DNA from 4 places in the Marinicellulosiphila megalodicopiae genome. Region 1 is predicted to be linked to each of the others. Evidence: predicted binding sites of a transcription regulator. Region 1 holds the regulator's gene; each other region holds the start of a gene.
The links. The regulator FliA, encoded in region 1, starts transcription of late flagellar genes. The targets are predictions, from matches to a motif close to CTAAAGTTNNNNNNNNNNCNGCCGATA.
Positions count from the first base shown of each region.

Region 2: fliD (flagellar filament capping protein FliD) is a predicted target of FliA. The motif match lies at 4,686-4,712, and genes of this name have one in related genera.
Region 3: fliS (flagellar export chaperone FliS) is a predicted target of FliA. The motif match lies at 6,804-6,830, and genes of this name have one in related genera.
Region 4: TYM08_RS10560 (DUF5610 domain-containing protein) is a predicted target of FliA. The motif match lies at 2,492-2,518, and genes of this name have one in related genera.

Region 1 is NZ_AP023087.1:2,340,929-2,348,632, reverse strand. It holds gene flhA (flagellar biosynthesis protein FlhA) at 1-360, shown strand, start outside; gene TYM08_RS09955 (hypothetical protein) at 411-2,063, shown strand; gene TYM08_RS09950 (MinD/ParA family protein) at 2,127-2,969, shown strand; gene TYM08_RS09945 (RNA polymerase sigma factor FliA) at 3,014-3,733, shown strand; gene cheY (chemotaxis response regulator CheY) at 3,853-4,233, shown strand; gene TYM08_RS09935 (protein phosphatase CheZ) at 4,220-5,032, shown strand; gene TYM08_RS09930 (chemotaxis protein CheW) at 5,044-7,305, shown strand; gene TYM08_RS09925 (protein-glutamate methylesterase/protein-glutamine glutaminase) at 7,426-7,704, shown strand, end outside.
Region 2 is NZ_AP023087.1:2,764,922-2,772,625, reverse strand. It holds gene TYM08_RS11915 (carboxymuconolactone decarboxylase family protein) at 1-181, shown strand, start outside; gene TYM08_RS11910 (GNAT family N-acetyltransferase) at 193-729, shown strand; gene fliD (flagellar filament capping protein FliD) at 740-4,654, opposite strand; gene TYM08_RS11900 (inositol monophosphatase family protein) at 4,943-5,707, opposite strand; gene TYM08_RS11895 (RNA methyltransferase) at 5,817-6,545, shown strand; gene cysE (serine O-acetyltransferase) at 6,657-7,442, shown strand.
Region 3 is NZ_AP023087.1:1,759,701-1,767,404, forward strand. It holds gene glnE (bifunctional [glutamate--ammonia ligase]-adenylyl-L-tyrosine phosphorylase/[glutamate--ammonia-ligase] adenylyltransferase) at 1-1,438, shown strand, start outside; gene TYM08_RS07375 (branched-chain amino acid transaminase) at 1,476-2,408, shown strand; gene TYM08_RS07380 (sensor domain-containing diguanylate cyclase) at 2,483-3,403, opposite strand; gene TYM08_RS07385 (methyltransferase) at 3,584-4,600, opposite strand; gene TYM08_RS07390 (methyltransferase domain-containing protein) at 4,676-6,703, opposite strand; gene fliS (flagellar export chaperone FliS) at 6,961-7,380, shown strand; gene TYM08_RS07400 (hypothetical protein) at 7,392-7,704, shown strand, end outside.
Region 4 is NZ_AP023087.1:2,468,376-2,476,079, reverse strand. It holds gene TYM08_RS10580 (hypothetical protein) at 1-20, shown strand, start outside; gene hflD (high frequency lysogenization protein HflD) at 227-835, opposite strand; gene mnmA (tRNA 2-thiouridine(34) synthase MnmA) at 847-1,956, opposite strand; gene TYM08_RS10565 (NUDIX hydrolase) at 1,937-2,404, opposite strand; gene TYM08_RS10560 (DUF5610 domain-containing protein) at 2,552-3,640, shown strand; gene TYM08_RS10555 (PKD domain-containing protein) at 3,950-6,718, shown strand; gene TYM08_RS10550 (Fis family transcriptional regulator) at 6,847-7,182, shown strand; gene TYM08_RS10545 (hybrid sensor histidine kinase/response regulator) at 7,184-7,704, opposite strand, start outside.

The DNA.
Region 1 (7,704 bases):
GGTTTATCACGTTTAATTATCCAAAACATCATTGGAAGTGAAGATGAATTACCTGTTATCACTTTAGAAAAAGATTTGGAACATTTGTTGCTGAAGAGTATGCAACAGTCGGGTAATGACGGGAATTTGGATTCGGTTATGCTCGAACCAATGATGGCTGAAAAATTAAAACAATCTCTTGCTCAAGTAGTACAAAAACAAGAAATTGAAGGTAGGCCATCAGTTTTATTAGTTCCATCAGCAATTAGAATGCTTGTGGTACGATTTTGCCGACATAGCATTGAAAACATCAGTGTATTGTCATTTCAAGAAATACCTGACAATAAAAAAATTACTATTGTTGCAAGTGTTGGCCAATAATTTAATGTTCAAATCATAACAATAATTTGAATAGTGCATGAGGTAGGGTTATGAAAGTTAAACGTTTTTTTGCAAAAAATATGCAAGCGGGCCTGAAAGAAATTTCTCAGATATTAGGCTCTGAAGCGGTTATTTTAAATCATCATAAAGTTGACGGTGGCGTTGAAATAGTAGCGGGAGTCGATGATAATTTAAAGACATCAATAAGCTCAAAACCTATAAAACATGCAGATTTAAAGTTACAGCAACAATCATTAGAGTTGGATGATCCTGCTGAAATAAAAATAAGTGAAACAAATAAAAAGAAATGGGAAAAAAGCGATATTATTAAAAACTTAAAATCAAAAGTAGCGGATGAAAAATCCATTTCAGAATTACTGATGGAATTAAGAGAACAGGCACAACCAGAAATAGATGCTCAAAATGAACAAGATAATCAACTTACACCAATTAAAAAAAGCAAACTTGAAAGTATGATGGAACAAGATCCAAGTTTTGCGATTTCGGCTCGATCCTTACAAAAAAAATTAGCAAGAAATTTTGGAGAGGCACAATCTAAAAAGCCTGATTTAGACGTAAATTATGAAGAATCACAATATAATAGACACAAGAAAACGAATCATGATATCCAACAACAAGAAATTAAAAGCAATCAATCAAACAATCAATCAAACAATCAAATAATCAATCAATCAAAAAAAGAATTGTCTGAATCTATAGAACAGATGTTTGCTAAAAATCAAACTCAACAATCTGATCAATGGATGAAAATGCAATCTGAAATCACAGAATTAAGAAGCAAACTTTCAGATCAACAGAAGCAATTAGAAACTCAAAACAAAAAAAATACAGAAACACAAAAAACAAAACCAAAAGAAAAGCACATTTCAAAATCACATTCTGAGTTTAATTCTAAAACCCATGCATACTGGCATTCTAGTGTGAATGAATTTGGCTTGACAGAGCAATATAGAAATAAAGTTTTAAATGCATTAAAAGATCACTCACAAATTAATTGGACATTAATATCTAAATCGCTAATTAATCAAATGTCATTTTTAAAACAACCTATCTGTACTCAAGGTGGCATTTTTACATTTCTTGGACCAACTGGAGCAGGAAAAACTACCTCTATTGGTAAATTAGCAAGTCAATTTGTCATGGAAAATGGTAAATCCAGTGTCGGTATTATATGTATGGATCACCATCAAATTGGAGCTCAATCTTCTCTAAAATTAATTTCTGATATTTTAGATGTCACATTTTTAAGTGTGTCAAACGACGATTATTTAACAAAAGCACTTGAAAAGTTAAAGGATAAATCTCTGGTATTAATTGATACAGGTGGAAGCGCACTTGCAGTTAATGATTATCTTGAGCAATTTGTATTAATTGAAAATCAAGATCAAATTAAGCATTTAATATGTTTGCCCGCAACCGCATCGCATTTTTCACTCAATCAATATCAAAATTTGATACAAATTTTACCAATACATAGCGCAATCATAACTAAATTGGATGAAAGTATTTGTGCAGGTGCGGCAATGAGCTGTGTCTTAGAACAAAATTTACCAACTAGTTATTTGACGGTTGGACAAAATATTCCAAAAGATATTCATCACGCAAGTGCCAAATTAATATTTAATCTAATTGATGAATACAAACACATTAGCCATATTGCCAATAACGAACTCGTTGGCTAAAAGAGAGTGAAAATGACACAACAAATTTCAAATGTGACCTATACTGATAACCAAACCGCTGTTATGAAAAAGCAGGAGAAACGCTTGAATCGACATCCAGTACAAGTAATTGCCGTCACCGGTGGCAAAGGGGGCGTAGGTAAATCAAACGTTTCAATTAATGTAGCAATTTCACTAGCCCAGCAAGGTAAGCGTGTTGTGTTATTGGATGCAGATCTTGGTTTAGCTAATATCGATGTTTTATTAGGATTAACGGCACATCATACTATTCTTGATGTGTTAGAAGGTCGATGTGATTTGGACGATATTATGATCGAAGGCCCAGAAGGGATTAAAATTATTCCTGCTGCAAGTGGGGCAAAAAAAATGGCTAATTTAACCGAAAAAGAGCATGCCGGTATAGTCCACGCATTTAGCGAAATTGGATATGATATTGATACTTTAATAGTCGATACTGCTGCAGGTATTTCAACTACGGTAGTCAGTTTTGTTTCGGCGGCTCAAGATGTTCTTGTCGTAGTTTGCGATGAACCCACTTCGGTGACTGATGCGTACGCTTTAATTAAATTACTTGCACAAGAAAGTAAAACGCATCACTTTAGAATCCTATGTAATATGGTTCGTACCAGTCATGAAGGACAACAATTATTTAATAAATTATTAAAAGTTACTGAACGTTTTTTAGATGTAACGTTGCAATTTGTAGGTAGCATTCCATTTGATGAGAATGTTAGAAAGTCGGTACAACGTCAGCGAGCAATTCTAGAAGCATATCCTCGCTCTAAAGCATCAGCAGCCTATCGTGAACTTGGTCAAAAAATATTTAATTGGCCGTTACCACAAAATCCTCGTGGAAATTTGGAGTTCTTTGTTGAGCGATTAATTCAAGGGATGGAGTATCGTTAATGACGCTTACAGGGCATTCTACTGGCTATTCTAATGCAGGCAAAATGTATCAAGTGCAAAAGTCGGTATTAAATAATCAACTGTTAGAAGAGCATGCGGTTTTAGTTAAGCGTATTGCTTATCATTTGCTTGCTAAGATGCCTGATTCAGTTCAAGTTGACGACCTAATTCAATCTGGAATGATCGGATTAATTGAAGCGTCAAAGAATTATGATTCGACCAAAGGTGCTTCTTTTGAAACATATGCAGGTATTAGAATTCGTGGTTCAATGATTGATGAAGTGAGGCGCGGGGATTGGATTCCTAGATCTGTTCATCGAAATGGGCGAAAAATAGCTCAAGCAATCAGAGATGTCGAAGCAATGACCGGACGAGATGCCAAAGATCATGAAGTTGCTGAACAATTAGAAATTTCAATCGAACAATACAATGCATTATTGCAAGACTCTCAAAGTGCAAGACTTTTTAGTTTTGAAGACATTCTTTCTGAGCAAGACGGTCCAGGTGAATTAATGATTGAAGGGCATCAGGATGGCCCATTTGAAGGGTTGTCTGATAATTTGAGGCACCAGTCAATCGTAAGTGCAATGCAAGGCCTTCCTCAACGAGAGCAACTCGTTCTGTCCCTATACTATAACGAAGAATTAAACCTTAAAGAAATTGGTGAAGTATTGAGTGTGTCTGAATCAAGAGTCAGTCAATTACATTCACAAGCAGCATGTCGACTTCGCTCTAGACTTCAACAATGGAACGATAACGCGTAAGTGTTTGAAAAAAAATCAAAAAAAATCTGGTGAGTTAGCATTAGCCGTCTATTATCAATTTAAAGGTTTAATAAATCCTAAACCTGTGTTCCAACCGGGAGGTCAAATTGGATAAGAACATGAAAATTCTTGTAGTTGACGATTTTTCAACAATGAGAAGAATTGTAAAAAATTTACTGCGTGATCTTGGTTTTACCAATACTCAAGAAGCTGATGACGGTGCTACCGCTTGGCCTATGCTTGAAAGTGGTAATTTCGACTTTGTTGTAACTGATTGGAATATGCCAAATATGACAGGCATAGAATTGTTACAAAAAATTCGATCAAGCGATCGTTTAAAAACGATGCCAGTTTTAATGGTAACAGCCGAGGCTAAACGCGATCAAATTGTCGCAGCAGCTCAAGCTGGCGTAAATGGGTACGTTGTTAAGCCTTTTACGGCTGCAGCGTTAAAAGAAAAGATCGAAAAGATTTTTGAGCGTGTCGATGCAAGCAAATAATCAAGAAAATATGGAGCCCAATAAAGCCACATTTTCTCAATGTGCAGCGGATATTATGGCTTCAAAATCGGAAGAATTGAAATTGATAGTCGAAGCGGTTGACATTGATCAAGCAGCTAAAGTCTTTCAAGAAATTCAAGCTAAACGAGATCAATCGGTTTATCAAGAAGTTGGAAGGCTGACTAGAGCATTGCATAATGCGATAAGAAATTTTCATATAGATACTAACCCGAACGAACCTTCTAATAATGATTTATCAGATATGGTAGATGCCTCAGATCGTTTAAGTTACGTTGTTGATTTGACTGAAAAAGCAGCCAATAAAACCATGGACTTAGTGGATGAATGCATTCCTATGACAAATCATGCTCGTGATGAATTGACAGTATTGCAAAATGATTGGTCCCGCTTAGGGGAAAAAGATATGACCGCAGAAGAATTTCGTGGATTGTATCGACGTGTTGATGGTTTTTTTAAATCTCAGGATGCCAGTTATATTGAATTACAATCTAATCTAACCAATATTTTATTAGCGCAAGATTTTCAAGATTTAACAGGGCAGGTTATTCAGCGTGTCACTTCTTTGGTTAGAGATGTAGAAAAAAGCTTAATAGATTTAGTTAAAATGGCAAGTGATGTTGAAACAGTCACAGGATTTAAAGTTTCAGATTCTGAAACTGTAATAAAAGATGAACAAACAGACCCAAATAAAGGTCATGGTCCGCAAATTAGAAAAGACGAATCAGTGGTCAATAATCAAGATGATGTTGATGACTTGTTATCAAGTCTAGGATTCTAGGGAGAATTATAATGGGATTAGATGCTGATGAAGAAATATTGCAGGACTTTTTGGTTGAAGCAGGTGAAATCCTAGAACTTTTATCTGAACAATTAATTGAATTAGAGCAATCACCTGATAATGCAGATTTATTGAATGCAATCTTTCGAGGATTTCATACAGTTAAAGGAGGTGCAGGGTTTTTACAACTTGATCCATTAGTTGATTGCTGTCATGTTGCAGAAAATATATTTGATTTATTGAGAAATCAAAAACAAGTTATTAGTGCAGATTTGATGGATGCAGTATTGCGTTCCCTTGATACAATTATTGAAATGTTTGAAACGGTCAAGCAAGGTGAGATGCCTGATCCTGCTCCTGCAGAATTAATAAAAGAGCTTGAAAAATATGCTATTCCAATAGGGTCTGAGCCGAAACCAGAACCCAATACACCCATTATGGATGAGCCAAAAGAAATATCAATTGAGCCACCGTCTTCTAGTGATTCTACTGCTGTGGTTGAAGAGTTTTCAAATTCCCAAGAAGATATTACTGACGAAGAATTCGAACGTTTATTAGACGCGCTGGGTTCTGATAACACAACGGCAAATAAAACGCCTGAAGTCATCAAAGATTCAGATGTGAATCAAACTCAGGATGATGTTTTATTTGGTTCCGATGATTTGAGTATTTCAAGTGAAAAAACAAATTCCGATGAAATAACAGAGGATGAATTTGAAGCGCTTTTAGATGAATTGGATTCTAAGAAAGAAGATGATGCAACCACGACAGCCAAAGTTTCAGCCCAACCGTCAAATTCCGATGACATTACAGATGAAGAGTTTGAAAAATTATTAGATGATCTACACGGCGTTGGAAAAATTAGTTTAGGGGATCAAGAGGCGGGTAATAGTTCATCAGCTTCAAATAATCAAGAACCTGAATTAGCAAGTGAAAGTCAGAAAACTTCAGCAGCACCAGTACATGAAATTAAAAAAACGGAACTTCAAAGTTCATCGACTCAAGCAGTTACGAAACCAGAGTCAATTGAGCAAATTGAAGCGATTGAAAATACCTCCACTTTGAAGCCCAAATCACCAGCTGGAACCAACCCTAAATCACAAGCGAACACACAAGAAACCACAGTGCGAGTTGATACTAAGCGTTTAGATGACATCATGAATATGGTTGGAGAACTAGTATTAGTTCGTAATCGACTTGTAAGGTTAGGCACTCAATTAGAAGATGAAGTTTTGGCTAAAGCCGTTGCTAATTTAAATGTTGTAACCGCTGATTTACAGACGAGTGTGATGAAGACTCGAATGCAACCAATTAAAAAAGTGTTTGGTCGTTTTCCACGAGTCGTCAGGGATTTAGCTCGAAATTTGAAAAAAGAAGTCAATTTAGAATTAGTAGGGGAAGAGACTGATCTAGATAAAAATTTAGTCGATGCATTAGCTGATCCTTTAGTGCATTTAGTGCGTAATGCAGTTGATCATGGTATTGAATTACCTAGCATCCGTGAAGCAAACGATAAACCTAGAATGGGTTTAATTCGATTGTCTGCTCAGCAAGAAGGTGATCACATTTTGCTTTCTATAGAAGATGATGGCGCAGGCATGGATGCTAATGTTCTAAGAGCTATTGCTGTTGAAAAGGGGTTAATGGATCAAGAAGCAGCTGATCGGTTACCCGATTCTGAATGTTATGCGTTAATTTTTGCTCCAGGCTTTAGTACTAAGAAAGAAATTTCCGATATATCAGGTCGTGGCGTTGGAATGGATGTCGTCAAAACTAAAATTTCTCAATTAAACGGCTCGTTAGATATCGATAGTGTTCTGGGCAGAGGATCAAAAATTTCAATTAAAGTCCCTCTGACGTTAGCAATCATGCCAACGTTAATGGTGATGTTAGATGAGCAAGCTTTTGCACTTCCATTAGTCAATGTAAATGAAATTTTTCATTTGGATTTACGTAAAACGTCCGTTGTGGATGGGCGAGAAGTAGTCATTGTTCGTGGTAAACCGTTACCTTTATTTTATTTGAAACGTTGGTTGATTCAAGGTTCACCAGATTTGGAGGAAGGGGATGAAGGACATGTAGTGGTTGTGTCTGTTGGTAATCAAAAAGTCGGGTTTGTAGTGGATCAATTAGTAGGGCAAGAAGAAGTCGTTATAAAACCATTAGGTAAGATGTTACATGGCACTGACGGAATGGCTGGGGCGACGATCACTGGCGATGGACGTATTGCTCTGATTCTTGATGTTCCAAGTATGTTAAATCGGTACGCATAATAATGAATCTTGAATGAAAAAATAATTTTAATTATTTAAACAATAGTTAAATATGCAAAACTATATTTTGCTTAGCGCTTAGAATTTCTAAAAAATTAAATATAAAATAAGAGTTGATACATGACTATAAAAGTTTTAATTGTGGATGATTCCTCTTTTTTATTGCAACAAATTAAACAGATTATCAATGCACAAGACGATATGACTGTGGTCGGGCAAGCTATTAATGGAAAGGAAGCCATAACGTTAGCAAATCAATTAATGCCCGATGTAATTACTATGGATTATGAAATGCCATTAATGGATGGCATCACTGCTGTTAAAGTAATTATGAATGAATGTCCAACAAATATATTAATGTTTTCATCTTTAACTTATGAAGGAGCACAAACTACTCTT
Region 2 (7,704 bases), 420 kb from region 1:
TGCTGATAAAGAACGCTTAGCACTTCAGTATGCAAAGAGCTTAACGCAATTAGAGTGTCATGATTTTGAAATGCATGAACTTCAAAACACTTTTAATGAAGCTGAATTGGTTGATTTAACTGCATGTATTTCGATAATGAATGCATTAACTCGAATTGCGATCAGTCTTAAGAATTTATGAGTAGGCAAATAATGGAACGTGAATTAAAAACCAAAAGGCTATTATTAAGGCAATGGAAGCAAAGCGATTTAAAAACCTTCGCATCGATTAATGCTGATCCTGATGTGATGGAGTTTTATCCAGACATTCAATCAGAACAACAAAGTAATGAAATGGCAAAATATTTCCAAAACTTGATTGAAATAAATGGTTGGGGGTTTTGGGCGGTAGAGCGTTTGAGTGACCAGCAATTTATTGGTTTTGTTGGTTTGCACGAACCGATATTTGATTTACCCGTGACGCCATGTGTTGAAATAGGTTGGCGTTTAGCTAAAAATGCTTGGGGTAAGGGCTTTGCCACTGAAGCTGCCAAGGCTTGTCTTGAATTTGCTTTTAATGAATTAAATTTACAAAATGTTTATTCATTTACATCAGTTGGAAATAAAGCATCTATCTCAGTAATGCAAAAAATTGGAATGACTAATATGAACGCAAACTTTGATCATCCAATTATCCCCAAGGGGCATAAATTAAGCGAGCATGTTATATATAAATTGAACGCTCCCTAATTATTGGAATTTACTTTTTGTTTGAAGCCGCCATGGCTTCAAATTGCTGCGTTAAGAAATTTTCGGTGGTTTTTAATGAACTGATAATTTTATCATTAAACAAGAATTGTCGTTTAAGTCTGTCAAGTGACGAATCTAAGCGTTCATTTAATTTGGTGCGATCTTCTTCAATATCAACAATTTCATTTTCTAAATCGTTTATTTTAGTGGTCATGACACCGTCGTTTTTTAAGAAACTATTAATTAACGATTTTAATGAATCTGCCGCGCCTTTTATATAACTGACCGTTCCACGCTCACCAGTGGGGCCGCCTGATACTTTAAGTTGTAACCCTGCAGCATCGTCAACCGAACCTGAAGAGTTCGTGCCTTGTACACCTTGGTTAGCAGTGGTAAACCCCGTCATTGTGCTAAATAGGGATGACAATTCACTGAAATTGACCGAGCTGTTAGCCCCTTCCTCATTAGATTGAATACCAAATTTTTTCAAATCGTCATCGTAATCGATAACAACTTTATAACCTTCTGTTTTAAATTTTGCATCGTCATTAATTAAACCCTGTAATGTGCTGGCGAAGGTTTTTCCAGAGGAGTAAGTGGCTGCATCAAGGGTGATGGTATTGGATTCCAAACCGTTTAATTTTATTTTAAATGAATAGTCCGTTGGATTGGTTGTGATCGGTGTAGAAAAACCGTCGACTGTATTTGAAATGATATGACCTTGAGTCGCAGCGACAGAGCCATCTGCGGCCACTAAGTATTGTCCACTGCCTTTTGCTTCAATACCATTGATTTTACCTTTAACATCAATTCCAAAAACCGATTCATTTTCATCGCCATCGGGCTCAGCTAAACCAAGCATGGATGCGGCTGAAACGTTGATGTTAGCAAATTGAGTGTTGGTATCTTCATCAAAACTAACAACGATACGACCCTCGTTTTGATCATTTTGTTCATAGCTTACTGATGCCGTTGCATTAAACCCTTTATTTAGACCTTGAGGAATACCAGGGGAGTTGAACCCGTTTATTCCTACTCCATCATCTAAATCGAGAAGTGTTTTTGCATTTGGGCTGGCATTTGCAATGCTGATGGTTGATTGTGCGCCAAACGTAGCAGATGTTTGTACGCCACGAGCACTTTGGGTTTCAAAATACAAATGCCCCGTATCATCTAGTTTGGCTAAAATATCATTGGCATCAAACGAATCACCACCATCAACAGATTCCAGCGCGTCATTTAGAGCACTTTGTACGGCAGCCAATGAATCTTCAACGGAATCTGAGCCATCTTCTATTACATCAACCGATATGGTTTTACCATCAACAATTAGATCAAAGGTTGTATTAGATGATGCAAAATTAGTAGCAGCAAGTGGTGTGACTCCTGCGATTGCTGTTTTTGCGCCATCTCCATTTTTAGTGACGTTTAATGTTTCAGTTGATCCGTTAGCATTGGTCGTTAATACTAATTTGTTACTGCTGAAACTGGCTGTTACATCAGCGCCACCTAATGCAGCGGTTAAAGCAGCTTGTATGGAAGTTAAATTATCAGTATCAAAATTAGTGACTTCAACATCAATTAGATCACCATTATATTCAAATTCAAATGCCATTGGGTTCGTAGCAAAATCAATTGGATCAGCATAAGAGGTTGTACCAGCTTCTGTTTTAGCTGGAGCGGCAGAATTAATAACGTCTGCGTGAGTATTAATTGCATTTTCAATTGCAGCGGTTAACTCGCCACTGGTTTCATATAATCCATCAGGTATTGCAATGTCAGAAGTGTCAGTTGTTCCAGTTTGATTCGTGTAACTTAATTGAAATGCAGCGCCTCCTGTTAAATTTAAGCCGCTATTTTGGGGGCCGTTAGTGGCGTTTAATCCTAATAAAGAATCAGTAACATTTGTGCCAACGGTTTTAATTTCAATTGATTGTGTTCCTGCTGTTTCTGCCGTTGAAAAAACCAAACGATTATTGTTATTAAATGACGCAGTGACATGCCCGTTAAGTACGGTTTCATCAATTTTAGCTTGAATATGAGCAAGCACATCTTCGCGTGTTTTATCAACGGACACATTGCCTTCAGAGTCGTATTGATCACTGATGTCTTCATCAAGAGTAATTGAAATATCAACACCGTCTACGGCGACATCTGACGTGCCATTAACATTTAAAGTGAACGATGCATTGTCAGATGAAAAATCAATACCTGTATTTTCAAGGACTTCTTGTTCTGCTTGTAACGTGGTGGCAGAAAAATTGTACTGGGACAAATTAGATATATAATTTCCCTTAGCGTTACCTTCATTACCCGTAATAATCCCTAAAGTCGAGCCTGTATTGATGTCACTTGAAACGATCGCTAACTCAGATTTAGAACCAAATTTACTTGAGGTAAATTCAAAGTTTTGATCAGCTGCATTAAAGCTGACTGTAATAGATGAGCCTTTTTTACTTAAGGCATCATTATTATTGATAGCAGCTTGAATCATATCTGCTAAGTCTTCGCCATTTGTATAAAGGCCGTGAGTTAAGAATATTTCAGCTTCGGTGCCATCTAAATTAATAGTGAATTGATCATTATTTGCATCCACAGGAATGGTCGACATAAAAGCAAGTGCCATACTGGGAGTGGTTGTAATTGAAGCCTGAGTGGCAACTTTTTCTATCTCAACATCGTAAGTGCCCGCTTTGCTGTAATAGCCTGGGCTGATGTATTCGATTAATGAATCACTTGTATTACCTTGAACTGAAAATACCCCAGCAACGTCAATTGAGCTGGTTTTCATTGCTTCTGAAAATTTGGCGTTATCGAGCGTTAATGCATAGTTGTTGTTTTGATCACTATAAATACCAATTTGCGAAAGGGATTGGAAAGATGCGCCTTCCATTCCTGTAACCGCTCCGGTGATGACTCTGCGCATTTGTGCGTCAATGTTTCGAAGTGTTGAGTCATTTAATAAACCGCCTGTATTCGTGGCGGTGTTATATTTTGAATAGTTTTTGTATAAATCACGAAATTCATTATAGCTATCAACAAAGCCCTGTACTTTTTCAGTTAATTCATCGGTATCTTGTTTGACTCGAACCGTCGCAGGCTCGCCAATATTGGCTTGTTTTAAATCAAACGTTACGCCTTTAATGACTTCGTCGACTTCATTGTTTTTACTTGAAATCTCTAGGCCGTTTAGTGTGAACTCTGCATTTTGCGCATTTTGGGTTTGTTTCATATTCACATCAGGATCGTTGGCGTTTTCATTATAACTTAGCGCTTTTAAAGAGCTTGAGCCTGAAACTGAAATTTCCATTGAATAATCTTTGCCCGACTGATCGCTAGTTAATAATAACCGATAACCTTCGCCGTCATTTACAAGGGAGGCGGTGACGCCAAAATTTTCTTTATTGATGGCGTCGCGAATTCCAGAAATTGTATTGTTTGCTGATGAAATAGTAATGGATTGGGTTTTTTGATCAATATCTTGAATGAATTCGTCGTAATCACCCGCTGGGTCTGTAAATTGCGTTTCACCAAACTTAAACGTCATGACGCCGGAGCCAAGTGTGGTGGTTAAATCTTCGAATCGTTTTGAGGCTAAAGAATGGTTTTGTGCCACTTGCTCAACTTCCATAATGTAGGAACCTGGTTTTGCAAGGGAGTTAGTGGTGGCTGTAATGGCATCTTCATTAGATGAAGTGGCTGTTGTTTTTAAAATACTTTTAGAGGAACTAAGGTCGGACGCAGCTGAGCCAAACTCATCCATTTTTGCTTTAAGCTCACCATAAGCAGAAATGCGAGCTTCAACTAGTGACTTTTGTGCATCTAAACGCGCCTCGGCCGGACCACGTTCTGCATTAATAAGATTTTCAGCTAATTCGGTGGTTAATAACCCAGAGCCAATACCTAACGATTCGATGGAAGCCATAACAATACAGTACCTTATATGTTCATTACGTTATCGGCAAAAAACGATAAAAGTTTAGCCCAAAGTAAGGAAATACTTGGCCGAAACAGTAATGATTTGTTAACGCACAGGAAAAATTATTCCAACGCGTAGCGGTTTGGTATTTTATTGCAAAGCTAAGGCCATATTAAAATTTTCTTAATAAATATAAGAAGTGTTGGGGCAGAGGAGGGGAGGGGAGAAAATGTTATATAAATTAAATACGCACTTTTTAAAATTTAGCATTTTAAAAAGTGCGGATAAATCTGATTAAGCTTCTTCAGTTGCAATGACAGCAACCGGTGCTTTAGCAACTATTAAAGATTTAAATAATTTAGCATTAGAGACTAATGCTTCAATGCTTGTGGAATTAATCGGGGCGCCTTGAGGTGAACCACTTAATGCACCTGCTTCAGAAGAAACTAACAACGCTGCTTGTAATTCCATTGGGTGAGTAACTTGAGCAAATACTGCATCAAATTGACCTGATGCTAAATGGCATAAATCCAATACACTACAACCAGTAATTCGGGTGAATAATGCGTCTTTTTCCCATCCGTTTTGTGCAAAGTTTGCAATGGCGCAATCGTGTACTTCGCGTTTTTGTTTGATGCGTATTTTTTTCTCATTGTATTGAGCGCCGCGACCGCGACTGGCAGTATAAATTTCATCAGTCATAGGGTTAACAATGACTGTATTTTCGATTTTGCCTAATTTATATTGGGAAACAATCACACAAAAATAACCAAAACCAATAGCAAAATTGTTGCTACCGCTTAGTACATTAACATACCAGTATTCTTTGTCTTCAGCAGTTGGGTTATTTGATTCATGTGCATTGAAAATTTTAACGCCATCGTAGGCATTAGAAAGGATTTTTTTAACACGAAAGGCGGCATCATCTAATGATTGTTCGACTACAAAACTGTGAGAGTCGCCCTCAGCGGTTAAAACATCTAAATTATTTGTTACGTAAGCAAGTTTGTCTGCAGCTGCTTTGGCCGCACGCAAAGCAATCGTCAGCGTCGGATTCATTATTAATACCACCAATTTTTAAAAGAACGGTCGGGTCAATTCCCGAAAGGTGGCCATTATACAAGTGAACAAGGTAGAATACAGTTATTTTTTGCAAATGGAGTAAACATTGAATCAGGCTTGGTTTAGTCAGGTTAAATTTGTGATGGTGCAAACCTCGCATTCTGGCAATATTGGCGCGGCTGCCCGCGCGTTAAAAACTATGAATTTCTCAAAATTAGCCTTGGTGAGTCCAAAGTTATTTCCCTGTGAAGAAGCCACTGCAAGAGCAAGCAGCGCAGCTGATGTATTAAATGACGCACAGGTATTCGACAATATCGAAGACGCCATTGCCGATTGCCACTTTATAGTTGGCGCCAGCGCCAGAAACCGCTCAATGCCTTGGCCGCTACAAGACGCTAGAAATGCCTGTATAGAAATGTCAGGCCTAATTAAATCCGATCAAAAAGTTGCGATATTATTTGGTCGAGAATCCAGTGGCTTAACAAATGATGAATTAAGTTTATGTCATGCTCATATTCAAATACCCGCAAACGAAAACTACAGCTCGTTAAATATCGCAAGCGCTATGCAAGTGATTGGTTATGAATTACGCACACAATTAATGGATACAAATATTAGTGCCGTTGAATGTGAATCATTAGCCAGCGCGAAACAACATGAATTGTTTTACGAACATTTAGAAAAAACATTAAAAGATATTGAGTTTTTAGATCAAGACAACCCAAGAATGTTAATGCAAAAATTTAAACGACTGTTTGCAAAAGCAAAATTAGAGACCACAGAAATGAATATATTGCGTGGCATGCTGAGCAAAATTGATAAGAATAAACAGTAACGAATTCGTTTTGACTCAATCTAACTGATCAAGTGAAAAAGTTGATTGTTCACCAGGACCAAAAGATTTAATCACAAGCGCCATCGAGATAATAAATAATAAGAGTAATTTATGTTTAAACAAATTAAAGAAGACATTAATGCCGTTTTTGATCGTGACCCTGCGGCCAGAAATAGTTTTGAAATTTTAGTGAATTACCCAGGAATTCACGCGTTGATTTTTTATCGTGCGACCCATTGGCTGTGGAATAAAAATTTAAAATTTTTAGCAAGAACCATTTCACAATTTGCTCGTTGGATTACAGGGATTGAAATTCATCCAGGTGCAAAAATAGGTAAACGATTATTTATTGACCACGGTATGGGAGTGGTGATTGGCGAAACCGCAGAAATTGGTAACGATGTAACCATTTATCATGGCGTCACATTAGGCGGCACATCTTGGCAAAAAGGAAAGCGACACCCAACATTGGAAGATGGGGTAGTAGTTGGCGCAGGTGCTAAAATATTAGGCCCATTTACCGTTTCAAAAAATGCAAAAATCGGCTCCAACTCGGTGGTTACAAAAGCAGTAGCAGAAGGGGTAACCATTGTAGGTGTGCCTGGGCGTGCAACTAAAACCAGTACTGATGAAGGTGAAGAGACACGCAAAAAATTAGCGGACAAACTAGGTTTTGAAGCCTACGGGGCAAGTGATATGCCAGACCCAATCGCAATTTCCATCAATGCAATGCTTGATCATATTCATCAACAAGACAAACGCATCAACCAAATGTGCAAAACCCTAAAAGCCTTAGATGAAAATTTTAAAGCAGAAGGTAAATTGAAATTGGATGACCGTGGACTTGAGTTGGATGAGTGCTGTGGTGGCACTGAGATGGGAAATAAAAAAGATTAATAGTTAGTTGATTGTTTAATATAAATTTAGGTCGTAATGCGTTTGTGTTACGGCCTTTTTTTATTGGGTTTACATGTAAATAGTACTTATTTCTTGCTTATATTCGAGCTGTATTTTTTGAATTATTTTAGTTTATGGATTACTTTTTCATCTAGTTGTTTGATATTGAGTTGATAGACGATAAGATTGTTAAAAATGGAAGTTTGTTTTGATTATAATTTGATTAAAAAAGTTATAATCGTTGAAGTGATTAAAATCACTG
Region 3 (7,704 bases), 580 kb from region 1:
ATTTATTAATAGCCAAGCATTTGAAAAATTAACACCGCAAGTGCGAGATCGTGTTTTAATCACTTTAAATTACATTCTACAAGAAATAAAATCTCTGCCTGAAATGTCCCAAGAAACGACCTTTAATAATTTGATTTTAATTTTAGAATCCGTGTTACGCCGATCTAGTTATTTGACTTTGTTAAATGAACATCCATTTGCCATTTTTGAAATGGTTCGTTTGGTTTATCGTTCTAAATGGATAGCCCAGCAATTAATTGAAAAACCCTTTCTATTTGATGAGCTGATTGATCATGATCGTCTATATCATTTACCATCCGAACAAGAATTAAGTGCACAATTGCGTTTGATGATGTTACGGATTGAACAAGATGATCTAGAGCAGCAAATGGAATCGTTGAGACAATTTAAGCATGCACGTGTGTTTCGTGCCGGCGCATGTGAAGTGATGAAAACATTAGGGTTAGGCAACGTCAGTGATTATTTAACTCAGGTTGCAAATGTAGTCGTTAAATATTCTTTGCATTTGGCATTTGAGCAAATGATCGAACGGTTTGGCTTCCCTGAAAAAAATGAAAATGAAAATGAAAATGAACAGGATCACTCTTTTGTTAATTCTAATGAAGACTTATCGATAATTGCATACGGTAAAATGGGTGGGTTTGAATTAAATTATCATTCAGATTTGGATGTTGTATTTATTTATAATAGTTCGATTAATGGAAAAACTGATGGCGTAAAATCCATAGAAAATATTGTATTTTACACAAAGGTGGTTCAGCGTTTTATGCATATTTTAAACAGTAAAACCTACAACGGTCAGTTATATGAAGTAGATATGCGTTTAAGACCCTCTGGAAATTCTGGCTCTTTGGTTTGTTCTTTAGATGGATTTAAAAAATATCAATTAAATCAAGCTTGGACATGGGAGCATCAAGCTTTAGTTCGGACTCGAAGCGTAGCAGGTATGGATGATCATTGTTATGTACGTTTAAAAACCGAAATTTTGACTCAGGTTGATAAGCAAGATCTGCGTGATAATATTGTCAACATGCGCAATAAAATGATTGATCAACTAGGATCAAAGTCTAACCATTCTGATAAGTTCAATATTAAGCAAGATCGCGGTGGATTAGTTGATATTGAGTTTATGGTTCAATATTGGGTGTTAAAGCATTGCGAAGCCATACCACAATTATGTCTATTTAGTGATAATTTGAATATTTTAGACTGTCTTGCCATTAATAATGTGATCTCTAAAGAAGATTCTACAGCGTTGGTGCAAGCATATATGACGCTGCGTTCATTATTGCATGCTCAAATTTTGCAAGATCATAAATCCCAAGTAATCGATATTCAAAGGGATGAAAAAATTACCAATACAATTAAAAATGTTGAGGCATTTTGGCATAAATTTATGGTATCCTGCGCGCCTTAATTTTACATACATAATCACAGAGTTTTAGGGGAATCTTATGGCAGCGCCAAACATGGCAGATCGTGAAGGTCTAATTTGGTTAGACGGAAAATTTGTAGATTGGAAGGATGCGAAAGTCCACGTTTTGACTCATACATTACATTATGGAATGGGTGTTTTTGAAGGGGTGCGTGCCTATGAAACTGCCGATGGTCCTGCTATTTTCCGTTTGCAAGATCACACCGATCGTTTATTTCGTTCTGCGCATATTTTACAAATGGATATGCCGTATACAAAAGAAGAAGTAAACCAAGCGCACATTGATGCGATTAAATCGAATAACTTAAATCATGCGTATATTCGTCCGATGGCGTTTTATGGATCGGAAGGAATGGGATTGCGTGCGGATTCTTTGAATGTCCACTTGATGGTTGCTGCATGGGAATGGCCGGCTTACATGGGCGAAGAGGCTCGTGAAATTGGCATTAAAGTAAGAACCTCATCTTACACTCGTCATCATGTAAATATTAGTATGACTAAAGCCAAAGCAAACGGTAACTACATGAACTCTATGCTTGCGTTACGTGAAGCATTAGCATCTGGTTGTGAAGAGGCATTATTGTTAGACCCAGAAGGGTTTGTTGCTGAAGGCTCTGGCGAGAATATCTTTATTGTACGAAATGGTGTGATTTATACCCCTGAATTAACGAGCTGTTTAGATGGTATTACGCGTAATACGATTATGCAGTTTGCTGAAGAGTTAGGTTACAAAATGGTAGAAAAACGCATTACACGTGATGAAATATACGTGTGTGATGAAGCGTTCTTTACCGGAACCGCAGCAGAAGTCTTGCCGATTTGTGAATTAGATGGTCGTAAATTAGGTGAGGGTCGTCGCGGCCCTGTGACAACTATTATGCAGGAAAAATACTTTAAAACTGTATTGGGTCAAGACCCTGCAAAATCTGATTGGCTAACGTTGTGTAAGTAGTTAATTAGGATCAAAAAAAAGAGGCGAAAGCCTCTTTTTTTATGTTTGTGAAATTTTTTCGCGACTATTTGTAACTATTTACACCATACGACTTGGTTTCTGCCATTATTTTTTGCTTTATATAAAGCATTATCAGATTTTAGTGTGAATTTACTTGCATTTAATTCGCTATTTGACGTCATGCCTCCAATTGAAATCGTCACTTTTAAATCTGGAGATATTTGTTTAAAAGTGAGCTTTGCTAGTGATTGTCTGATTCGTTCGGCAATCATTTGGCCTTCATGCATATTGGTGTTTGGTAAAATGATTGCAAATTCTTCGCCACCCATTCTAGCTGCCAAATCATAAGGGCGGATTAATTTTTTAATTAATTTTGCAAATGTAACGAGCACTTCATCACCGCCTTTATGGCCATATTGATCGTTTATCTGTTTAAAGTGATCCAAATCTAACATGATGACACTGATGAATTTATCCGTACGTTGGTAACGGTTAATTTCATCTTTTAATCTCATAAAGAAAAAGCGGCGATTATATAAATTAGTTAACGGGTCCGTCGTGGCTAGTAATGTTAATTTTTCAGTTGTATTTTTTAATTCAATTTCAAGTTGTTTGCTGCGAGTGTTTTCGATGCCATGAAATACAATATAACCCTGTTCATTGGTCGTTTCATTGCATAAATACCAGCGATCTTTGAGGGTATTGATTTCAAACGTTCGTTGTATTTCGGAGCGTCTTAGTTTATTTGCTTTGTGTAACCAATTCTCAATATTATCTGTATCGTATTTTAAGCCAGTTTCATTAATATAAGAATGTTTGACGCAATCCTGCCAAAGTTTACCGTTGACTTCATTTACGCTTAAGTCATATAAACCAGCAAATGTTTTATTGCTAAATAAAATGGCGTCATTAGGGCCAAACACTGCTATGGCATCATTTGTATTTAAAATATTATCAAGCAGCATAGCTTGAATAATTGAAGGTATATTTTCCATGTATCAACTAAAAGGTTATGTAATTTGGGATATATCCATTATTGGGCATCACACAGCTAAGTTAGCTTGAAGAAGGAAAATGTATATGGATAAAGTATTTTTGAGGAAGTTTAAACAAAAACCTTACGCAATGTAAGGTTTTTAACTGAAAATGATAATTTGAGGAACAAATCTTTGATATTACTTGGTGGCTTTGATTATTTTAAACCCTTTTTGGCTGTAAAGGATTTCTATTTCATTGAACGATTCTTTTACAGTACTTTCGTAATCCAAAAAGTCATTCACAACCATAAGTAATTTTCCATTTGGTTTTAAGTGATGAATGCTTTGTTGGATGAATGTTTCTGTAATGGAATAATTTGTGCGTTTATTTTCATGAAAAGGTGGATTGGAAATTATCCAATCATATTGATCAATAACGTGTTTAGGAAGTCCATTTGATGTGATGTATTTAATACTGGTTTTGTTTTGAGCGTTAGCATTATTCGCACAATAGATTGATAAATAATCCGTATCTAATCCTGTGATAGATGCGCTGTACTGAGTACAAAATTGAGCAATCACTCCACACCCACAGGCAAAATCTAGAATATCGCCTTTTATGTTTTGTGGATTTTGTTTCAGAAAGGATATTAATACCTGGGTGCCTTTATCTAAATGACCATGACTAAAAACGCTCGGTAAAGTAGAGAGTTTTTTTCCCTCAGATTCAAAGGATTTAAGATGAGCAGTTAGGTTAAATGGTTTGTCAACTTTAGAAGCTGGGTATAGTTCAAATATTCTGCAACGCCTTGCGGTGTCCACTAAATTACTTTCAAAATTATAGATTTTAGCCAGTTTATCAAAACTCTTGGCGCCTAAATCATTTTCGCCGACGACCCACAGATTGGTGTGTTCTAAATTTTGTTGGCTAAGCCAATGTAATAAAATTTCCGTCAGTTTTTTTGCTTTTGGCAAAATTAATATCAATTCAGATTGATCTATTTTAGGATCATTTAAAAAATCAATAATAGACAGGTGCTGACACTGCGCATTAACTTGATCTTCCCTTAAACAAACATACGTAACCTGTTCAAAAAACGGGGTAATGGATTGGAAAATGTTTTCCGGATTGATGACAATTGCGTGATTGTGATCGAAAATATTGGTATTTTGTTCAACGAATCTTTGAATAACTGACTGAATAGGGGTGTTCAAAATAGGTGCTCTGTTTATAAAAAAACCTATGTTATCAATAGTTGTTTACCAAGCGTTAGTGTTTAACTGTATTTATTATTGTTTTTGCACATAAAATTGATACATGCTCTCAAAACAGTTATGTGTTTTCTCAAAACTTTCCCAGTTGTTCAAATTTACCATCATCGGATCATTAGGGTATTTTGTTAAATAAGCTTGTTTTACATCATCAGCCACACGAACAAACCCTAAAAATCTCACGTCATTGAGCTCGCATAATTGTTTTATTTGCTTGGGAGTGGAGGTGATTTCACTTACATGAAAAAGCAAATCTCGACATCCACTTAAACTATAAAAGTCCGGTGATTTAAATAATTGTTCAAAAGCTACTTTACTGGATTGTATTAATGCAAATCGAAGTAAACGAATGCCATTTTGATCAGATTGAATTTGCTTGATTTCAATTAAATTACGCATTTTATCAATGATTTTTCTAGCTTGTTTTGAATACAAACCTACTTTCATTAATCCGCCAGGAAGCAGCTGATCCTTTAAAATCTTAAATCCAGTTTGGATATCTTGCATGTGATGTAGCACACCCGAACATTCGATGACATGGTATTGTTCAGTTTTAGGCAGTTGTAAAATATCCATTTGTTGGAAGTGAATGTTTTGGATATTTAATTTGTCTGACATTTGTTTTGCATATGCTAATGATCGACTCGACAAATCGATTGCATTGACCTGGGTATTTCTAAAATACTTAGCTACTTTTAAAGCATGTTGGCCGGTTCCACAGCCTGCGATTAACACTTTTAATTCACCTCGATTAAAATAATCAGGTGCTCGGAAGCCAAAAAATTCTTTCTCTAATGCTCTGCCGTAATTGGTTGCCGTGTTATACCCAAGCTGTAACCATCTTGGGTATGGGTGGTGTTCGTATTGTTGTTGTACTTTTATTGAGGTTTGATTGGTAAGTGGGTTATCTAAATGGAATTGCTCAGATAGTTCTATTTCTTGTTTCACATTCCATACCGCCCGGGTGATCAAAGGACGAATATTTGAAGCCCATTTGTTGATGGGATGATCCATAATTTTGTGCCAATTCTTTAAATTGGAAATTGGTTGGTACATTGCAAATAGCAGTAATGCGCTGGATATAGATTTGCAACTCCATTGTTGTTGTAAATCAGATTCAATCACAGCTTGAATATGATTAAGCATGATGTCTTCTTGGGCGTCAATATATAAAATTTGTTCATCATTGATGGCTTGTTGAGAAATTGCAGTAATTAATGGCATCCATTTAGTGTAGTTCTTTTGGCTTTCTAAGCATTTAAATAAAATTTGTTTACGCAAGCTTAAAATGAATTTTTCGATGTATTTATTGGTAAACAATAAATGGGTTAACCCATTTAATAACACTTTGTTATCTACTAAGTCATTGATGTCAATACAAGGTGGGTATTCTTGATCTAATTCGTATTGATGAATAAGCAAACTGCTGGTTAAACTGTGAAGTTTTTGAAAGTCTACTCCTGTAAATTCAAAGAATGCATTTAAATCATTATATAAACGTAAAGTGAATCGATCCGCTTGAATTTTAGAGCTGGCTTCAAATAATTTAGATTTAATATGACTGTCTTTTGGGTGGTTTTGCACCAATTCACGATAATTTAAAAAAGCTTGTTCTGGTAAATTTAAGGCTAAATAACAATACGCTAATGAAGATTGGGCTCTTGTGCTATCAGGAGCAATAGAGTGGGCTTTTTGAAAATATTCAATGGCGGTTTTTAGTTGTGCTTTTTGTAGAAAAATATGCCCGTAACTGTATAAAAAACCCGCATTTTTAGGCTCAAGTACAATGGATTTTTCAATATACATTTGAGCTTTATCTATAAAACCATCATCTAATGCGACACGGCCAATTAAATTATAACTGACTGCTTTGTATTGATTGGTTTGACCAAGATCCATGGCTAATTTTACGATGCGCTTGCGTAACTCACTTACATGTTCACTTGATAGTGAAAGGCTCAATGACTGTTTGTACATCTGTTGTAACTTATTAACCAGCGCTTCATTGTGTGCGTTGTTTTGTGAATATTTCGTAAGTTGCGTCATTGTCATTGCCCTTGATTCGGAAGTGAATTGCCGAATTAATTTTTAATGTAAGTATTTGGGAAGTTTGCAACGAATATGCCAGTTAATTTGTAATAATTTATTAAAGGTTTTTGGGGGAAGGCCGAGAAAGAGGAAAGAACAACTTGAGAAGTATCAATTTGCAAAGAGTTAAAGCAAAAAGTTTTACTGTTGCATTATGCGGATTGAGGCGTTTTGAGGGAAAAAATCTTAATACATAACATCAAGGTGGTTTAACTATGTACTCAAATGGCGCAAAACAATATCAACAAATGAGTGCTCATACAGCTGTAATGGATGCCGATCCGCATCGTCTGATTCAGTTGTTGTTTGAAGGGGCATTAGCTCGAATTGCTAAAGCAAAAGGGCATATCGAACGATCTGAAATAGAAGCTCGAAATGAAACAATCAATTCGGCAATTCGTATTGTTGGAGGGCTTCAAGAAAGTCTAGATATGGATGCCGGTGAAATCGCACAGAATTTAGAAAATCTTTATGATTATATGATTCGTCGATTGTTTGAAGCCAATTCCAAGAATTCAACTGTAATGCTTGATGAAGTGGCTAAATTGCTAATTGAAATCAAATCTGCATGGGATGATATTCGTCAGGATGCATTAGATATTCTTAATAAAAGCGAAAAACAAAAAGTACAATAAGGGAGCGATAAATGAATCATTATCCAGAAACAGAATTACTTAATGAGCTCATTAAAATTCAAGAGCAAATTGAGCTATGTTTTGATATGAAGCAATGGTCTCAAGTTGAATCCATCGATACTCATTGTCGATCTGTTTTAGAAAAAGTAAACGAGTTTGCCAAAACTGGCGCATCTGTCATGTTAAAGCTTCAAGTGGAGGCATTAATTAAAAGTTATCGTGAATTATTAACTCAGAGTATTTTTGAACAAAATGCCTTAAAAGATAAGCATGATCAATTGGCAAAGCAGCATGAGTTTACCGATCTTGTGAAATCTGAGTTAA
Region 4 (7,704 bases), 130 kb from region 1:
ATGTGGAACGGTTAAATTAAAATGTAAATTAAAGCAGACAGCGCACTTTTTAATTGAATGTTTTTTTGTGTCAGTCGAAGTGAATCTAATCAGAAAAGTCCATAATGAAAAATATACAATCAAAAATGCAAAGTTATCATTCCAATTAATAGTTCCAATTAATAGCGCGTGTTATTTAAACAGAGCTTTCCTAAAACAAAATCCTTATGTTTCAGACTTCAAAAAATCATACGTTTCTAAGAGCTAAAACCTGTTTAACCATACTTGCGCGATAAAACAAAAAGTGCCAACGATGACCACCTAGTTGATGCCATAAAATGGCGCTTCGTAAACCAAATAATAATGTTGCACGAATTTTATCTGCCACACGTTCGTTACGAATATGTTCACTATTGCCAAGTACTTTAATGCTAAAGTTCAACGTGCTGACGGATTCTTTGTAGGTATTAGCTAAACCAGAAATAACCGATTCATGGGTAAAGTCATCAAAGTAGTCCGCTTGATTTTGCACCTTCTTTAAGTTGGTGCCAATCAATGCCAATCGCGTTTTGTCTTTACGAATTTTACTTTCAATATGCAATAAACTCATGGCGTATTTCATAATGTGGCCTTGAGTTTTACCATCGCTAAGATGGGATTTTATTTGCGCGATGCCTTCTTGTACATTTTCAATGCCACCGTAAATATCCATTGTATTGTCTGGTGATGTATTTAATGTGCCTTTGCTTATTTGCTGACACATTAAATCATCCAATTTTCCTGTATTGGCTAAACGGTCAACAAGGTATGCACTTTGGAAAACACCCGCCAGCGCCAGTGCGCGTTCATTTGACATAATATTTCTTATTATTGAATGAATTGTTCAATCACACCGCCACCAAGGCAAATGTCATTGTCATAAAATACAGCGGATTGACCAGGGGTAATGGCACGTTGTGGCTCATTGAATTTTACAATGTATTGGCCATCAACAAAATCAATCACGCAGTCTTGATCAGGCTGGCGATAACGATGTTTGCATGTCAATGTCATTGGTAATTCTGGCTTTTGGCCTTTTACCCAATCAATCTCGCTTAAACTTAAGCTGTGAGAGTACAGCATTTTGTCACTGCCTGCTTGCACAGCGGTTAACACATTTCGATCTAAATCTTTTGCGCCAACAAACCAAGGCGCTTCAGGGTAATTTTTTAATCCGCCAATTTGCAAACCTTGGCGTTGGCCTAATGTGTAATACATTAAGCCTGTGTGTTTGCCAATCACATCGCCGTTGGGTGCTTCAATGTTACCAGGCTGTGCAGGTAAGTATTGTTGTAAAAAGTCTTTAAAGCGACGCTCACCAATAAAACAAATACCCGTGCTGTCTTTTTTATTGTGCGTAATTAAGTTTTGCTCTTCGGCAATTCTGCGAACTTCTGGTTTTTCTAATTCCCCAACAGGAAATAACGTCTGAGCTAATTGGTCTTGATGCACCGCGTGCAAAAAATAGCTTTGATCTTTGTTGGTGTCTAGTCCTCGTAATAAATACGTTTGCTGATCATCCGTGCGTAAACGGCAGTAATGACCGGTTGCAATTTTTTGCGCACCTAGAATTTTTGCGTAATCCAAAAATACTTTAAATTTAATTTCTTTGTTACATAAAATATCAGGGTTGGGCGTTCTGCCTTCTTTGTATTCGTGTAAAAATAACTCAAATACATTGTCCCAATATTCGCTGGCAAAATTAGCTTGATGAAGCTTAATGCCAAGGGTATCGCAAACCGCTTGTGCGTCTTTTAAGTCTTGTTTTGCGGTGCAATATTCAGTGTTGTCGTCTTCGTCCCAGTTTTTCATGAACAGGCCTTCAACTTGATAGCCTTGTTGCATCAATAAATATGCACTAACCGAGGAATCAACACCGCCGGACATACCGACAATGACTTTAGTGCCTGTGGCAGGTTTAGTTTCTAATGGGTTCATCAAGAGCCTTTATATCAAATGAGCGACCGGCTAAATAATCTTCAATATTTTGTAGAACCAGCGGGCTTCTCAGTGTGTTTTGTTGTTCAAGTGTTTTGATTTGATCTAAATCTAGCCAATGAATGGCCATAATGTCAGGATCTAATTGATCCGATTTCTGTTCAAGCAACTCCCCAATTATCGTACATCTCAAATAGTGAGTTTGATTATTTTTTGCAAAGTAACGATAAAAGCCTAGCAACGCTGTTGGGCGAATTAAATAACCGGTTTCCTCAACAGTCTCACGAATACAGGCTTCAATGAGTGTTTCATTCCCTTCAACATGGCCCGCAGGTTGGTTATAAACGGATTTGCCAAATTTGTGTTCTTCAACCAATAAAAATTTACCATCATTATGTACGATGCTAGCAACGGTTAAATGGGGAAGATTAGATCGAAGATCGGACAAAACAGGCACTCAAATCAAAACAGGGTGGGCATTTTACTGAATCAAGGCGCTAACTAGAAGTAATATTTGTAAAAGTTCAAAAAAGCGCTAAAGGGATGAATAAAACTGCCGATATATGTAAGGAATTCGAAAAATAGCGAAAACATTATGATTTCCCAATTAGGTCATTCAAATTTCTCACAACACACCGGTGCGCCAACATTTGCGCATCACGATAATCATGCCGATATCAAAAGCAAAACAGTAGAAAAGCAAAACGCCCTTGAAAAGACGGATCAAACCGATGTGAAGGAAGCGCAAGCGATTTCTAAAACTTTTGATGTCGATGCGTTAGTGAAAGATTTGTATGATCAACTCGCCTCAAAAGTCACACTTCGTTCAAAGGGTAATGAGCAAGAGCAAGAGGCATTATGGCAACAAGCCAAGGAAGGTATTGCCGCAGGATTTGCAGAGGCTAAAGACGTGCTTAAGTCATTTGGTCAAATGGATGATGCTTTGAATGACAAAATTGACAGCGCCCAAGGACAATTATTTGAGCGTATAGATGATCAACAATCCGTACGTGAATTTAATAAAATTGAATCCAGTTTTGAGCACAAACAACAAAAAAGCTTTGCTTTAGAATTAACCACTAAAGAGGGCGATCAAGTACGATTGTTATTTGATCAGTCCCATCATTCAAAAGGGCGTGAAAGTGCGTCAGGGCTAGATTTATCACAAATGGATATGGATCAATTTCGCTTAGATGTAGTAGGGGATTTAAGTGAAGAAGAATTAGAAGACATCAAATCATTATTTAAAGATGTGTCTGAGTTAAGCCAGCAATTTTACAAAGGCAACATGGATCAAGCCTTTGATTTAGCCCGTGATTTAAATATTAATGGATCCTCATTAAAATCAATGGACTTGAATTTATCAAGTTATAGCTCAACCACGACACGCTCATCATTTGGACCCTCTACAGCAGGGGCGCAAATACCACAAAGCCAATCTGCTAAACATGGCATTGATCAATACAAACAAATGGTGCCAGAGCAAAACAAACCCGTAGCGATGGAGCAATGGTTAGGATTTTTAGAAGGCTTTGATAAAAACTTAGAAAGCGCAGGGTTGCCAAAGTTAGGTCAATGGATGGAACAAGCTAACGAAGCCAATGAGAAATTCATGAAAATATTTGATCAAGCAAGCGCGCAGGTTTGGCCAAGTGATATTGCGAAAATTGATGAATTGTTTTAATTAAAGCGATTCATTTGAATGTGTTTTAAAAATCCCATCGGGGATTTTTTTTGTCTAAAATAGTAAAAAATAAAGTAAGACCTAGTTTTAAAGGATCGAAAAAAGATTGAATCAGATCAAATGAAGAGTCAAATAAAACTATATACCTACTCTTAAAATGATAAAGAATAATAAAATAAAATAAAATGATAAAGATTAATGAAGCAAAATGATAAGTGAATAAAAAATAGACACTTATCTCATTATTATGCAAACAATCCATTTACAATATCAACCTTCTGTTTAGATATATATTAAAAAGGCATTGATATGAAAATCACCCCACTAATTTTAAGTTTACTGTCCTGTTTATTACTCAGTAGTTGTTTAGATCAGTTTAAAAATGTATTAAATGATGACACTGAAACTTTGACCAATACCAATACCAATACCAATACCAAAACTGATGATGATCCAATTACATGTGTTGCATTAGCATCCAGTTTGAGTTTTGAAAGTGAAATACATAATAAAACTGCTAATTTTGATGCGACATCAAGTTATGTAACAGGTTGTAATGACACCCTTGAAATAGGCTTGTATAAATGGAATTTTGGTGATGGCACTATAGTTGAAACCAATTCTCCATTGATCACACATCAATACCAAAGTGTGGGAGAGTATGAAGTTACGTTAAATCTGTCAGCTGATTTAAAAGTAACTCAAACAATTATCATTTCAGAACAAAATGCATGTGCAGATATTTCATTGAATCAAAGCAATTGTGAAACCCAAACGGATACCGATGTGTGTATTGCCCTAGCATCGCAAGCAATATTTAAAACCACCATTACTGAGGATGCGTTGTTATTTGACGCTTCAGAAAGTTATTTTTTCGAAGGTTGTCAGTTTATAGCAGTGGAGCAATACAGCTGGGATTTTGGTGACGGAGTGATTGTAAAATCGAATACACCGATTATCTCACATACATATGAATTTTCTGGACCACAAACCGTGGAATTAACAATTATTAATGAAGGTCGTGAAGTTAAATACATTGAACATATTGACTATAAGTCAGTGCAAGATTGTGATGAGGCTATGTTTATCCATAACAACATACTGGGTAAAGAAGCGGAACTTAAGGCGATGTTATTACCTGAATGTGCAGAATTTGCAACTGAGTATCATTGGGATTTTGGCAATGGCCAAAGCGCAAAAGGTTCAGAAATCATATATGTTTATCCAGAATTTGGCTTTTACACTCTCACGTTAACTGTCACTTTGGGTCAAGCGAAAATTTCAAATGCGATTACAATCGTAGTTTCACATTCGGACACAGACTTAAATTGCATAACTGTTTATGATGTACATGTGGAATTTGAAGAGATGTATAGTGAAAAAAGTACAGTGAATTTTGACGCATCTTCCAGCTACAATTATGATTGTAGTACACACAATGAATTAAATAATTTTTATTGGGATTTTGGTGATGGAACAACCAGTACAACGGATTACGCGTATATCAGTCATCAATATCAACATAATGGTGAATATGAAGTGACATTAAGTGATCATGCACATAATCCAATAGCCAGTTATTCAAAAGTAATTACCATAGAGGATGTGGGCAGTTGTGTTGATGTAGTTGTACCTGCGTCAAATGAAGAAATCGTTCAAAATATTGTGTTATTGCCAAATTGTGATTCATTTACATTACAACAAAATCCGATCATTCAAAATGCGGATAGGGTTCAATTTTCAGTTGAGCAAAATGCATTTACTCCAGAGCAATTAAGTTATCAATGGCATTCAAGTGATGGACAATCAAGTACGCAGTCAGAATTTGATATTACCTTTTCTGAAAATGGAATTTACATTATTACAGTAGAAATATTAGGGCCGAATTATTTTATATGGTCATCTTCAATTCAATATGAAGTGAAGTATGATTATTGTTCATATGCGTCTATTGCGCCACTGGAAGATGCCCGAATTATAAATGTTGACATTGAAGGATTAACCGTTAAGTTAACTTCAAATACTCAGCGTTCTGATTGTTATGGAAATGAAATAAACGTTTGGGATTTAGGTGACGGCACGGTTATTGAAAGCGAAGAATCTACAATCATTCATACCTATCAAAGTCCAGGTGAATATGATGTTCTGTTACAAACACCTTGGGGAATGGATCGTCAAACCATTATTGTAAATAATGATCAATGTGTTCAAACGACTTACCCAACGTTTTCAATTACTCAATTAAATGAATTTGAATATCGATTTGATGCAAGTGGCACTTCTTCAGGTTGTGTGGGTTTAAATTATCATTGGCGCTTTGGTGATTCACAAGAGTATGAAACTTCACAAGCTGTTGTCACTCATAATTTTGAAGAGCATGGGGAATATTTAATTACGTTAAAAACTGATAATCATAATCAAGTCAGTGCTCAGCTGAATACTCAGGCGCTCACTGGTTCTTCAACGATTATATTAAGAAGCCAGTATTATTTTTTAAATGAATATGTGCAATTTTCAGCCTTGGCACACAAAATTAAAATTAACAACGAACAGCCTGAATTGATACAAAACCAAGACACGGATATGCCAAGCACACTGCCGGCCCCTAATGTGGATTTCGCATATCAGTATGAATGGAATTTTGGTGACTCAACTCAATATATCACCGATTTAGATCAAGCATACGGTTCTTACTATCAACATGAATATGTAGTCGGTGGAACATATCAAATAAGTGTGAATGCTGCATTAATGACAGGAGAACAAATAACGGATTCTTTTGAAGTAGAGGTTGAACATATTGACAAAATTATCGCGAGTATGGAGGCTGTAGTAAATAGTAATCAAGTCAGTATAACTGCGAGTGCTGCATTTAATGGCATTGCATTAAATGCAATGCCATTAAATTATACATGGGAGCTTGGAGATGGCACGAGCTATGATGGAATCGAGCTGAGTCAGATTGACCATGTTTATACTAATGATGGGTTATATGAAGTAAAACTAGTCATCACTTCTCAAAATCAAGAATATACAAAAACGTTGAAACACGTTGTTAAAATTAAAGCGATACAATAAATCACTATGGTTAGCAGGTTCAGGTTAGCAGGTTAGCAGGTTAGATTTATAGTTAGATAAAGTGAATTAAATTAAAATAAAATGGCCTATGATGTAAAGTCAAAGGCCATTTTTTTTTGGATCTTAAAATGCGTAAAATAGATAAAAAAATAGACAATCAAATTATAAAAGCGTTAACACAAATTTGTGAGGTTGCCTTAGAAGAAATAAATGGATTTATATGGTTAACCCATAGCGTTAATTTTTCTCATTTTCCAAAAAGTTTGAAAATTATCTGTGTATTTGATTCGATTGAACATTTAAATGATTATTTAATCATAAATAATGGCGTATCATTTGGGCGATATATTCAAAAACAATTTAAAAATATAGATATTGAAATAACTAATAAGCATATATTTTTTGACACACAAGAAAAATGTATACGTGAACATAATGGAAACTGGGCAAAAAGGCTGGCTTGAATTATTTTAAATATTGTAATAATTTTGCAGCGAATATTTTAGGCGATACCGGTTTTGTAATAAAATCGGTAAAACCTTTTTCTTTTAATCCATTAAGTATTTTGTTTTGTGATTCTGCTGTTATCGCAAGTATCGGCCCTTCAAATAAATTTGATTCGCGAATGCGTTGAGTTGCTTCCAATCCGTCCATAACAGGCATGTGCAAATCCATAAAAATTATGTGATAGCTAAGTGGTCGCTCTTTTAATAAATTGATCGCCTGTAATCCATCAGTGGCAATGTCGATGTCCATATTCCATTTTGATAATAGTAATCGTGTGATTTGAATGTTAATGGGATTGTCTTCAACTAGTAATCCTCTTTTACCCATTAAATTTAAACTTTTCATATTAAAGGGTTGTTCGCTAGTATCGAGCACTAATGTGAAAGAAATTTTGCTGCCAGAGGCGTCACTTTTTTCGATAACCAATTCGCTGTTTAAATTTTTGAGAATTTTATTGCTAAGGGCCAGCCCTAAACCTA